DNA from 2 places in the Streptomyces sp. SAS_270 genome. Region 2 is predicted to be linked to the other one. Evidence: predicted binding sites of a transcription regulator. Region 2 holds the regulator's gene; the other holds the start of a gene.
The links. Region 2 encodes HspR, which represses chaperone genes until heat shock. Its sites were predicted from a motif close to TTGAGNNNNNNNNNCTCAA; they were not measured.
Positions count from the first base shown of each region.

Region 1: lon (endopeptidase La) is a predicted target of HspR. The motif match lies at 2,346-2,364, and genes of this name have one in related genera.

Region 1 is NZ_JBMNDS010000005.1:46,039-52,678, reverse strand. Features, by position in the region: gene lon (endopeptidase La) at 1-2,323, opposite strand, end outside; gene ACN6LB_RS05155 (GNAT family N-acetyltransferase) at 2,486-3,280, shown strand; gene ACN6LB_RS05150 (rhomboid-like protein) at 3,299-4,192, opposite strand; gene ACN6LB_RS05145 (spermine/spermidine synthase domain-containing protein) at 4,380-5,057, shown strand; gene ACN6LB_RS05140 (response regulator transcription factor) at 5,171-5,908, shown strand; gene ACN6LB_RS05135 (HAMP domain-containing sensor histidine kinase) at 5,922-6,640, shown strand, end outside.
Region 2 is NZ_JBMNDS010000071.1:40,006-46,645, reverse strand. Features, by position in the region: gene ACN6LB_RS34685 (hypothetical protein) at 1-112, opposite strand, end outside; gene ACN6LB_RS34680 (sugar ABC transporter substrate-binding protein) at 449-1,558, opposite strand; gene ACN6LB_RS34675 (fibronectin type III domain-containing protein) at 1,877-3,574, shown strand; gene ACN6LB_RS34670 (heat shock protein transcriptional repressor HspR) at 3,652-4,104, opposite strand; gene dnaJ (molecular chaperone DnaJ) at 4,109-5,296, opposite strand; gene grpE (nucleotide exchange factor GrpE) at 5,333-6,001, opposite strand; gene dnaK (molecular chaperone DnaK) at 5,998-6,640, opposite strand, start outside.

The DNA.
Region 1 (6,640 bases), on a different contig from region 2:
CGAGGACCTCGGCGGGGACGTCGTCGAGGTCGGGCTCGTTGCGCTTGGGGATGATGACGGTGGTCACGCCGGCCCGGTGCGCGGCGAGCAGCTTCTGCTTGACGCCGCCGATGGGCAGGACACGGCCGGTGAGGGAGACCTCGCCGGTCATCGCCACATCCGTGCGGACGAGCCGTCCGGACAGCAGCGAGGCCAGTGCCGTCGTCATCGTGACGCCCGCGCTCGGTCCGTCCTTCGGGACCGCGCCCGCCGGGAAGTGGATGTGCACGCCCCGGTCCTTCAAGTCGGCCACGGGGAGCTCCAGTTCGGCACCGTGACTGCGCAGGAACGACAGGGCGATCTGTGCGGACTCCTTCATCACGTCGCCCAGCTGGCCGGTCAGCGTCAGGCCCGCCGCCCCTGTCTCCGGGTCGGCCAGCGACGCCTCCACGAAGAGGACGTCGCCGCCCGCACCGGTCACCGCGAGACCGGTGGCGACACCGGGCACCGCCGTACGGCGCTCGGCCGGGTCCTGCGCGGACTCGGGCACGTGGTGCGGCCGTCCGATCAGGTCGCGCAGCTCGCCGTCGGTCACCGTGAACGGCAGTTCCCGCTCCCCCAGTTCGTGCTGGGCCGCGACCTTGCGCAGCAGCCGCGCGATGGCCCGCTCCAGGGTCCGTACACCGGCTTCCCGGGTGTACTCACCGGCGAGCTTGCGCAACGCGCTCTCGTCCAGCGTCACTTCGGCCTTCTCCAGACCGGCACGCTCCAACTGCCGCGGCAGCAGGTGGTCCCGGGCGATGACGACCTTCTCGTCCTCGGTGTAGCCGTCGAGCCGGACGAGCTCCATACGGTCGAGCAGCGCCTCCGGGATGGCCTCGAGGACGTTTGCCGTGGCGAGGAACACCACGTCGCTCAGGTCGAGTTCGACCTCCAGGTAGTGGTCGCGGAAGGTGTGGTTCTGGGCGGGGTCGAGGACTTCGAGCAGGGCCGCGGCCGGGTCGCCGCGGAAGTCGGAGCCGACCTTGTCGATCTCGTCGAGCAGGACCACCGGGTTCATGGACCCGGCCTCCTTGATGGCGCGGACGATACGGCCGGGCAGCGCGCCGACGTAGGTACGCCGGTGGCCGCGGATCTCCGCCTCGTCCCGCACGCCGCCGAGCGCGACCCGCACGAACTTGCGTCCCATCGCGTGGGCGACGGACTCGCCGAGCGAGGTCTTGCCGACGCCGGGCGGCCCGACGAGCGCGAGCACGGCGCCGCCGCGGCGCCCGCCGACGACGCCGAGGCCCCGGTCGGCGCGCCGCTTGCGCACCGCGAGGTACTCGGTGATGCGCTCCTTCACGTCCTCCAGACCGGCGTGCTCGGCGTCCAGGACGCGCTGGGCGCCCGTGATGTCGTACTCGTCCTCGGTCCGCTCGTTCCAAGGCAGTTCGAGGACGGTGTCGAGCCAGGTGCGGATCCAGGAGCCCTCGGGCGACTGGTCGCTCGAACGCTCCAGCTTCTCGACCTCCTTGAGCGCCGCCTCGCGGACCTTCTCGGGGAGGTCGGCGGCCTCGACGCGGGCCCGGTAGTCGTCGGACTCCTCGGCGTCGGAGGAGTCGCCGTTCAGCTCGCGCAGCTCCTTGCGGACGGCTTCGAGCTGGCGGCGCAGCAGGAACTCGCGCTGCTGCTTGTCCACGCCCTCCTGTACGTCCTTGGCGATGGACTCGGCGACGTCCTGCTCGGCGAGGTGCTCGCGCAGCTGCTCGGTGGCGAGCTTCAGCCGGGCGACGGGGTCCGCGTTCTCCAGCAGTTCGACCTTCTGCTCGATGGAGAGGAAGGGCGAGTAGCCGGAGTTGTCGGCGAGCGCGGAGACGTCCTCGATCGCCGTGACGCGGTCCACGACCTGCCAGGCGCCGCGCTTGCGCAGCCAGCTGGTGGCGAGGGCCTTGTACTCCTTGACCAGTTCCGTGACATGGCCGGGCAGCGGGTCGGGCACGGTCTCGTCGACGCGGGTGCCCTCGACCCAGAGCGCGGCACCGGGGCCGGTGGTGCCGGCGCCGATCCGCACCCGTCCGCGTCCGCGGATCAGCGCGCCCGGGTCGCCGTCGGCGAGCCGGCCGACCTGCTCGACGGTGCCGAGCACGCCCGTGCTCGCGTACGTGCCGTCGATGCGCGGCACCAGCAGCAACTGGGGCTTGCCCGGCGTCGACCGCGCGGCGGCCTGCGCGGCCTCCACGGCGGCGCGTACGTCGGGGTCGTTCAGGTCCAGCGGCACCACCATGCCGGGCAGCACGACCTCGTCGTCGAGCGGCAGCACGGGCAGGTTGAGTGACGTGGACGGAATGGACTCGGCAGCCATGATCTCCCTCTCGACAAGCAAGTTGAGCTATACGCACTCAATGCTTGTGAGCCCCCGAATGTTCCCCCAGGGGCGTTCGCTGTGAGCGATCACGTCCGCCGGGCTCTCCCGCACCGGGAAAACCAATGTCCCCACCGCCTTTATGCCCCGTACGGTCACCGCGTGACAGACAAAGCGATCCTCCTCGCGGCCTACGACGACCAGATGCGCGGCGCCCCTCCGCACCCGCCCGCCGGAATCATCCACGAACAGGACTGGCCGCTGCTCAGGATCGTCGGCCAGTTCCGCGGCTTCGTCAGCGGGCCGCGCGACCTCGGGGTGCGGGGCGCGGAGTTGGACGGGCTGATCGCCCGGCAGCGCGACTTCTTCGCCGCCCGGGGCGAGGCGGTGGAGTGGAAGACCCGCGGGCACGACCGCCCGGCCGACCTCACCGACCGGCTGCGGGCCGCGGGGTTCGTGCCCGAGGAGCGGGAGACGGTGCTCGTCGGTGCCGCCGAGGACATGGCCGTACGGCAGCCCGCCCTGCCGGCGGGTGTGGTGCTGCGGCAGGTCACGTCGGACACGGACATGCACCGGATCGCCGCCCTGGAGACGGCCGTCTGGGGCGAGGACATGAGCTGGCTCGCCAAGGACCTGATCGGCCGGGTCGCCGCCGCCCCCGACGAGATCGCCGTGTTCGTCGCCGAGGCAGCAGGTGAGGTCGTCTCGGCGGCCTGGCTGGTCTTCCGCGCGGGGACGGAGTTCGCCGGACTCTGGGGCGGTTCGACGCTGGCCGAGTGGCGGGGCCGGGGCATCTACCGCGCCCTCGTCGCCGTCCGCGCCGAACTCGCCGTCAACCGCGGCGTGAAGTACCTCCAGGTGGACGCCTCCGACGACAGCTCCCCCATCCTCCAGCGGCTGGGCCTGCACGCGGTGACGACCACGACGCCGTACGTCTGGACCCCACCGGGCTCCTGAACCGGCAGCCCGCCCGCCTCACAGGGCGTCAGACGGCGGGGCCGACGCGCTGACGACGCGGGAGCGCATACGGCGGCCGCGGCGCACCAGCGGCCAGGTCGCGACGCCGATCGCCAGGGCCGTCAGATGGCCCCAGTTCGTCATCGGGTCGGTGAACGCGAGCAGGTCGTCGACGAGCATCGCGCCGAAGGCGGCGAGTACCGGCCAGCGCAGCCACGGTGTCAGCAGCCCGGCCAGGGCGCCCACGCTCGCGGCGACACCGAAGCTGATGCCGTAGTCGAGGCGGTGCAGGGAGCTGTCGGGAAGGTGGCCCACCCATACGGCGACGCCGACCGGGATCTCGGTGGCGAGGGTGGCGAGCACATGCCCGAGCAGGAAGACGCCGGCCGCGCACCGGGCGCCCGTCCGCCGCTCCAGGGCGGTGAGGACGAGCAGGAACACGATCGCGTACGACGAGGTCACGCCGCCCACGATCCACAGGGCGCTGGCGGGCAGGACGAGGACCGGGTCGCTCAGGAGGTGGGCGACGTCCGTGCTGGAGCCCTGGCGCAGGGAAGCCACGAGCGCGGGGTCGAGGTGCTCGGAGACCACCGAAATGACGGCGAGGACGGCGGCGTAGAAGAAGGTGAAGGGCGTGCCCTTGGGGCTGGGCAGCAGCCGCCAGGGGCGCAGCGCGCGCAGCCGGGCGAGGGCGTCGGCGGCGCAGGGAACCGGACTTGCGGTCAGCGCGTCGGCGGCGCAGGGAACCGGACTTGCCGTCGGGGCCTCGCACGGGCCCGGTGTCGCGGTGTCCGTGGGGCCGATCGCGGCGACGGATGCCGTCGCACGCTGCCGTGGGATCCCGTCCAACAGCGGGAAGGGCGGCGCGTCCTCGGCGGGTTCGGCCGTCGCGGGCGCGGTCCGGTGCGCGATGTTCAAGGTGAGGCGCTCCTTCCTTCGCCCCCCACCTTTCGTTGTCCCGCGCGTCGCTGTCTATGACCTCCGCCACGCGAGACCCGATTCACAGCAACCTCCAAGGGTTTTTTCGCGTCCGGACACCTCCGGGTGACCGGCCCGAAATTCCGCACCTCCGGCGCGGACGGACTGCCACGATGGGCCGATGCCCACCTCGTACGACATTCCAGAAGTCATAGACCGTCGCGAGGGCCCCTACGGCGAGGTCGTGCTGCGGAGGCACGGGACGCTGCTGCAGATCATCGCCAACGGGTGTTTCCTGATGGACACCTCGGACGGCCGCTCGGAGCGGCTGCTGGTCGACGCGGCGCTGGACGCCCTCGACGGGCGCGCGGAGCCGGACGTGCTGATCGGCGGACTCGGCGTCGGCTTCTCGCTCACCCACGCCGCGGCCGATCCCCGTTGGGGGCGGATCAGCGTGGTGGAGCGCGAGCCGGCCGTCGTCGACTGGCATCGCGAAGGCCCGCTGGCCGAGTTGTCCTGCCGGGCGCTCGCCGACCCGCGCACCGAGATCGTGGGAGCCGACCTGATCACATACGTCCATGAGACTTCCGCCACGTACGACGCCTTGTGCCTGGACATCGACAACGGGCCCGGCTGGACGGTCACGGAGGGCAACGGCAGCCTCTATTCAGCGGCCGGACTTGCAGGCTGCGCACGGGTGTTGACACCGGGCGGGGTGCTCGCCGTGTGGTCCGCTCGGCCCTCTCCGGAATTTGAAGGAAGTTTGCGGAATGCCGGGTTCCAGGGGGTGCGTACCGAAGAGATCCCGGTTGCCCGGGGCGTTCCGGACGTCGTCCACCTCGGGGTCCGACCTGGATAGCCCCAGCACGGTGACTGCCCGTACTCTGCTCACCTGACGCGGATCATTCAAGCGTCAAGCGCAGTCATGGGATCACCCCACGGATTCCGGAAAGCACACATCAGGGGCGGGCGATGGAGCAGACCCACACATCCCACAACGGCACGGCGGCGACGCAGGGCGCACAACGCCGGGTGCTGGTGGTCGAGGACGACCCGACGATCGTCGACGCCATCGCGGCCCGCCTGCGCGCCGAGGGATTCCTCGTGCAAACCGCGGGCGACGGCCCGGCCGCAGTCGACACCGCCGAGGCCTGGCAGCCCGACCTGCTGATCCTCGACATCATGCTGCCCGGCTTCGACGGCCTGGAGGTCTGCCGCCGGGTGCAGGCCCAGCGCCCGGTGCCGGTGCTGATGCTCACCGCGCGCGACGACGAGACCGACATGCTGGTCGGGCTCGGCGTCGGCGCCGACGACTACATGACGAAGCCGTTCTCGATGCGGGAGCTGGCGGCACGGGTGCACGTGCTGCTTCGCCGGGTCGAGCGCGCCGTCGTGGCCGCCTCGACACCGCGCAGCGGGATCCTGCGGCTCGGCGAGCTGGAGATCGACCACGCGCAGCGCCGGGTACGGGTGCGCAGCGAGGACGTCCACCTCACGCCCACCGAGTTCGACCTGCTGGTCTGTCTCGCGAACACGCCGCGAGCGGTACTCTCGCGCGAGCAGCTGCTCGCCGAGGTGTGGGACTGGGCGGATGCGTCGGGTACCCGGACCGTGGACAGCCACATCAAGGCTCTGCGCCGGAAGATCGGCGCCGAACGGATCCGCACGGTCCACGGGGTGGGCTACGCGCTGGAGACACCGACTCCCTGAGAGGGTTGACGTCATGAGCGGTATCGGCGAGCCGCGCAAGAGCACGGGCCCCTGGGGCGGGCTGCGTCCCTTCTCGATCAAGACGAAGCTCGGAGCACTCGTCGTCATCTCGGTGCTGATCACCACCGGCCTGTCGATGATCGCGGTGCACACCAAGACCGAGCTGCGCTTCATCACGGTCTTCTCGATGATCGCGACCCTGCTGATAACGCAGTTCGTGGCCCATTCGCTCACCTCGCCGCTGGACGACATGAACGCGGTGGCCCGGTCCATCTCGCACGGCGACTACACACGCCGGGTGCGCGAGAACCGCCGGGACGAGCTGGGCGACCTGGCCGAGACGATCAACGTCATGGCCGACGAGCTGGAGGCCCAGGACCGCCAGCGCAAGGAACTCGTGGCGAATGTCTCGCACGAGCTGCGCACCCCCATCGCGGGCCTGCGCGCGGTCCTGGAGAACATCGTGGACGGCATCTCCGCCGCCGACCCCGAGACGATGCGTACGGCGCTGCAGCAGACCGAGCGGCTGGGCCGGCTCGTGGAGACGCTCCTCGACCTCTCCCGGCTCGACAACGGCGTCGTACCGCTGAAGACGCGCCGCTTCGAGCTGTGGCCGTACCTGTCCGGAGTACTGAAGGAGGCCAACATGGTCGCCTCCGCGCGCGCGGGCATCGCCTCCGGCTCCGGCAGCCACACACGCACCGACGTCCATCTGCACCTCGACGTCTCCCC
Region 2 (6,640 bases):
TCAGCAGCACCAGGCCCGTGACCGCGGCCACGACCTTGACCGCGGCGGCGCTCCGCGCCCGCAGCAGGCCCCGCTGACGTATCCCGCCGTCCGTCCCGTCCGTCCCGTCCATCGGATCGCATCCCCCGTCGTCCTGTGACCCGGTGCCCCGGTGATCATTGTGTTGCAGCCGGTCACCATAGACGATCAACAACCCTGCCTTGACCAGCCGTTGACCTGATCGGCAGGGATTGCCCCCTTCTCCCCCCTGGAAATGTGGCCATCTCCACAAGACCTCCGCGCTCCGGCCGCCCGCCCGAAACCCCGGCAACCGGCGTCGCACCAGGACTTGTTGGCGGCCCGCCCCGCACTCGCCGGCTTCGGCACAACGCGCAGACCCCCACCCCGGATGCGGAAGGGCGGGGGTGGGGGTCTGCGGAGGCGGGGGCCCGGGAAAGGGCCCGCAGGGCTACTTCAGGCCCGTGATGGTCGAGCAGGCCGCCTTGTACTTGGCCGTGCAGATCTCTTTGACCGTGTAGATGCCGTCGTCGACGACCGTGTCGGCGATGTTGTCCTTCGTGAGGGCGATCACGGGGACCATCTGGGACGGGATGGCCTTGTCGGTCGGGCTGTCCGTCTTGTCGCGGGTGAGGGCGTCGAACTCGATGCCGCGGCCCTGGACCTTCGCGACGGCCATCTCGGCGGCGGCGGACGCCTCCTGCGGGTACGACTTGTAGACGCTCATGTACTGGTCGCCCGCGACGACACGCTGCACCGCGTCCAGCTCCGCGTCCTGCCCGGTGACCGGCGGGACCTTGCTGACGCCCGCGGTCTTCAGGGCGTCGATGACGGCGCCCGCCATGCCGTCGTTGGCGGAGTAGACGGCCGCGATCTTGTCCAGGCCGATCTTGGAGATCGCCTCCTGCATGTTGGTCTTGGCGTTCTCCGGCTTCCAGTCCTTGGTGTCGTAGGACTCGGCGATGTTCACCTTGCCCTTGAGCTCGGAGAGCGCGCCCTCCTTGAACTGGGCGGCGTTCGGGTCGGTGACCGACCCGTTCATCATCACGATCTTCTTGGACTCTGCGTCGGTCCCCAGCGCCTCGAGAATGGCCCTGCCCTGCACCTGGCCCACGAGCTCGTTGTCGAACGAGATGTACGCGTCGATCGGTCCCTGCGCCAGACGGTCGTAGGCGATGACGGGGATGCCCGCGTCCTTCGCCTTCTTCACGTCGCCCGCGATCGCCTTGGAGTCCACCGCGTCCAGGAGGATCACGTCGACCTTGTCGGTGATCATCTGCTGGAGCTGGGCGCTCTGCTTGTCCGCGTCCTGCTCGGCGTTGACGTAGTCGACCTTGCCCTTTTTGTGAGTGAGCTCGGCCACCTGCTGCTTGATGATCGGATAGTCGAACTTCTCGTAACGCGAGTTCTCCTTCTCCGGAAGGAGCAGCCCCACCGTGATGTCGTTGCCCTTCTTCGGGCTCGCCGAGCTGCTGCCACCGCCGATCCCGTCCACCACACCACAGGCGGAGAGCGAGAGGGCCGCGGCGGAGCCGGCCAGGGCTATGGCCGTACGACGCATACGGGTGTTACGAGTGTTCACATCACGTGCCTTCCGGACGAGGGCGCAGTATTGCGACCCAGGTGGCTGAAAGCCAACGCGGCGTTCACCGCAGCGTCAAGGAGTAACCACTTAACGAGATGGCAACAGCGTTCTGTGTTTCCCGCGTGAAGACAGTGTCGCAGGGAGCCCGCCACTCCGTTTCGCCACCTCCACCATTTGGGACGCCCACCGTCGCGGCGTACTTCCTCACCTGCGCGTACAACCAACTCCCCGCCTTGCGAGTCGTGATCGTCAACGGTTCTCCCCTGCCGTTGACGATCCGGACTGAAGGAACGCATGAACCCAGCCAGACGCACGACGGCCGCGGTCGCCACCACCGTCGTGCTCTCCACCGCGGGCACCCTCCTCGGCCTCACGGCCGCCCCCGCGTCCGCCGCCGTGACCTGTACCTCCCCGGTCTACAAGCGGCAGTTCTTCGCGAACACCAGCTTTTCCGGTACGCCGAAGAAGACCGACTGCGACAGCACGATCGACCAGAACTGGGGCACCGGCGCCCCCGCCTCCGGCCTCCCGTCGAACAACTTCGGCGTTCGCTGGACCGTCACCCGCGACTTCGGCTCCGGCGGCCCCTTCGCCCTCCCCGTCGCGACCCAGGACGGCCTCCGCGTCTACCTCGACGGCACCCGCAAGGTCGACCTCTGGAAGAACGTCTCCTCCACGGTCACGAAGACGGTCAACATCACCGTCCCCGCCGGCAGGCACACCCTCCGCGTCGACTACGTCAACTGGACGGGCTCGGCGAACGTCGAGGTCGACTATGTGCCCCGCACCTCCGCAGACGTCGACAGGGTCAAGCCTCTCGCCCCGAGCGGCGCATCGAGCTCATACGACGGCGACACGCTGAAGGCGACCGTCAAGTGGTCGCGGAACAAGGAGATGGATCTCGCCGGCTACCGCGTATACCGCCGTCTCAAGGGCAGCAGCACCTGGACGAAGCTGACCACTACGACGGCCGCGACCACCTCGTACATCAACACCCCGCCCGCGACGGGCGCGACGTACTACTACGAGGTCCGCGCCGTCGACAAGGCGGGCAACGAGTCGGCCGGCAGCACCGACCAGCCGGTCACGACCGCCGACAAGACCCCTCCTCAGGTCCCCTCCGGGCTCACCGCCGTCGACGGGCAGCCCGGGATCGCGCTGGCCTGGAAAGCCGTGCCGGGAGCGGCGAGTTACACCGTGTACCGCCGCTGGGAGGACGATGGCGGCGACAATCCCACCCTGCAGGTGATGACGGCCACCACCACCTCCTGGACTGATGCCACGGCCAAGGAGAACCTGTACTACACCTACTGGGTCACCTCGGCCGACAGCGCCGGCAATCGGTCCACGATGTCGGCACCCGCCCACGTGAGCCGCGCCGACCACGCACCCTCCGCACCCACGGGTGTGACGGCCGCTACGGCGGCCACCGGCGTCACACTCACATGGAAGGCCCCGACGACTCCCATCACGCAGGACCTGGTGCGCTACCGGATCTACCGCAAGGGGCGGCTCGTGGACGAGGTCCGCGCCACGCAGACCGCCTTCACCGACACCACCGTGCTGCAGGGCACCACGTACGCGTACACGGTGACCGCCGTGGACAGGGTGGGAAATGAGTCGGTCGCGTCGGCACCTGCCACAGGCACCGCTCCGGCGACCGGGCTCGCCCCGCCTCCCGTCACCGGACTGACCGGCGCCATGGAAGGCGACGAGATCGCCCTGGAGTGGCAGCGCAGCCCCGACAGCGACGTCGACCACTACGACGCCTATCGCGGGGCTCTCGTCAACGGGGTCTGGGAATACGAGCGTTGGGGCGAGACCTACCAGGGCGAGGAGGACGAGAAGATCCTGGGCTTCTACCATGAGATCTACGAGCCGCAGGGCGAGACCGTGCGATGGGCCGTGATCGCCGTGGACGAGTACGGCAACTCCCGATTCGGCACCGGTGAGGAGTTCTCGTACGTCACGGTCACCGAACCGGGCGCGTGAACCCACGAAACGCGTCCACACGACGAAGGGGCCGGGAGGTTCGGACGAACCTCCCGGCCCCTTCTCACGCGTGCACGTCAGTCGGACGACTGCTGCCGCTTCGGCCGCCACACCACCAGCGCGCTCGTCTGCTGGACCTCCTGGTACGGGACGAGGTCGCGGCGGTAGGAGGCGTGGACGGCGGCCTCGCGCTGCTGCATGGCGGCGGCGGCGCCCTCGACGGCGGACGACAGCTCCGCCACGCGGGCCTGCAGCGCGGCGACCTGGTTCTCCAGCTCGATGATGCGCTTGATGCCGGCGAGGTTGATGCCCTCGTCCTGCGACAACTGCTGGACGGTGCGCAGCAGTTCGATGTCGCGGGCCGAGTAGCGGCGGCCCCGCCCTGCGGTGCGGTCGGGGGAGACCAGGCCGAGGCGGTCGTACTGGCGGAGTGTCTGCGGGTGCAGGCCGGACAGCTGGGCCGCCACCGAGATGACGTAGACCGGGGTTTCCTCGGTCAGTTCGTAGGGGTTGCGACGACGGCCGTCCATCTGCTCATGCTCCCTTCGCGGCCTGGAACAGCTCCGCCCGCGGGTCCTCGCCCGCGGTTGCCTCGCGATACGCCTCAAGGGCGTCACGAGCCTTGCCCGACACATCCTGCGGAACCGTCACCTCGACGGTGACCAGGAGGTCACCACGGGTGCCGTCCTTGCGCAGCGCGCCCTTGCCACGGGCGCGCATCGTGCGCCCGTTGGGCGTGCCCGGCGGCAGCTTCAGGGTGACCGGCGGGCCGCCCAGGGTGGGGACCCGCACCTCGCCGCCGAGTGCCGCCTCGGTGAAGGTCACCGGGACGGTCACCGTCAGGTTGTCGCCCTTGCGGCCGAAGACCGGGTGCGCGTGGACGTGCACGGTGACGTACAGGTCGCCCGCCGGACCGCCCCGTTCACCCGGTGCTCCCTTGCCGCGAAGGCGGATGCGCTGGCCGTCGGAGACACCCGCGGGGATGCGCACCTGCATGGTCCGGGAGGACTTGGCACGGCCCGAGCCGCTGCAGATCTCGCAGGGGTTCTCCGCGATCAGGCCGCGGCCCTTGCAGTCGGGGCAGGGGTCGGTGAGCGAGAACCCGCCGCCCGAGCCCCGAGCGACCTGGCCGGTGCCGACGCACGTCGGGCACACGCGCGGTGTGCCGTTGGCGTCGCCGGTGCCCGAGCAGGCCTTGCAGGGTGCCTGTGAGGTCATGCGGAGCGGGACGGTCGCGCCGTCCACCGCCTCCGTGAAGCTGAGGGTGACCTCGGTGTCGATGTCCTGGCCGCGCCGGGGCTGTGTCCGCGTGCCCGTGCCGGCGCCCGCACCGCTCCGGTTGAACAGGCCCCCGAAGACGTCCCCGATACCGCCGCCGAAGCCGCCCTGGGACGTGCCTGTCTGGGCGCCGCCTCCGAAGAGGTCACCCAGGTCGAAGTTGAAGGAGCCGCCGCCGGCGCCCGGGCCGGGGCGGAAGCCGCCGTTGCCGAAGAGGGCGCGGGCCTCGTCGTACTCCTTGCGCTTCTTGGCGTCACCCAGGACGTCGTTCGCCTCGGAGATCTCCTTGAAGCGCTCCTCGGCCTTGGCGTTGCCCTTGTTGGCGTCCGGGTGGAACTCGCGGGCGAGCTTCCGGTACGCCTTCTTGATCTCGGCCTCGGTGGCGTCCTTGGGGACGCCGAGGACCTTGTAGAAGTCCTTCTCGATGAAGTCCTTGGTGCTCATCCCCGACGTCCCTCCTTCCTCACGCGTTCTTCAACGTCAGCCCTCGTCCGGGCCACCGTTCTCCTTCTCGTCGGCAGCCTCGGCCGCGGCGTCCTCGGCCTTGACCGGCTGCGCACCGGGCTGGGGTTCGGCCACGGCCACCCGCGCGGGGCGGATGGTGCGCTCGCCGATCCGATACCCGGGCTGCAGAATCGCCACGCACGTCGTCTCGGTGACGTCCGGCGCGTACGAGTGCATCAGGGCCTCGTGGATCGTCGGGTCGAAGGGCTCGCCCTCCTTGCCGAACTGCTGCAGGCCCATCTTCGCCGCGACGGTCTCCAGCGACTCGGCCACCGACTTGAAGCCGCCGACCAGTTCGCCGTGTTCGCGCGCGCGGCCGATGTCGTCGAGCGTGGGCATGAGCTCGGTCAGGAGGTTCGCGATGGCGATCTCCTTGACCGCGATCCGGTCGCGCTCGACCCGGCGGCGGTAGTTCTGGTACTCGGCCTGGAGCCGCTGGAGGTCCGCCGTGCGCTCGCCGAGCGCCGTACGCACCTGGTCCAGCTGGGCCGTCAGACCGGCCGCCTGAGCGGCTGCCGATGCGTCCCCGGCCGGGGCCGCCCCCTCCTCCGAAGAGGGGGAGGCGGCCTTCGGCTCGGCGTCTTCGGGGGTGGCGCCGGAAGGGACGTCAGGCTTCTCGTCGAAACCCGGGGTCTCCTCCGTCACGCGGCACCGTCCTTACGGTCCTCGTCGACGATCTCGGCGTCGACGACGTCGTCGTCAGCGGCCTTGGCCTCGCCCTGCGGGGCCTCGGCACCACCGGCGGCCTGCGCGGCCTGCGCGTCGGCGTAGAGGGCCTGACCCAGCTTCTGCGAGACGGCGGCGACCTTCTCGGTGGCCGTACGGATCTCAGCGGTGTCCTCGCCCTTGAGCGCGGCCTTCAGCTCCTCGACGGACGCCTCGACCTCGGTCTTGACGTCGCCGGGGACCTTGTCCTCGTTGTCCTTGAGGAACTTCTCCGTCTGGTAGACGAGCTGCTCGCCCTGGTTGCGGGCCTCGGCGGCCTCGCGGCGACGGTGGTCCTCGTCCGCGTACTGCTCGGCCTCCTGGCGCATGCGGTCGACCTCGTCCTTCGGCAGCGAGGAGCCGCCGGTGACGGTCATCTTCTGCTCCTTGCCCGTGCCGAGGTCCTTCGCGGTCACGTGCATGATGCCGTTGGCGTCGATGTCGAAGGCGACCTCGATCTGCGGGACACCGCGCGGGGCCGGCGGCAGACCGGTCAGCTCGAACATCCCGAGCTTCTTGTTGTACGCCGCGATCTCGCGCTCGCCCTGGTAGACCTGGATCTGCACGGAGGGCTGGTTG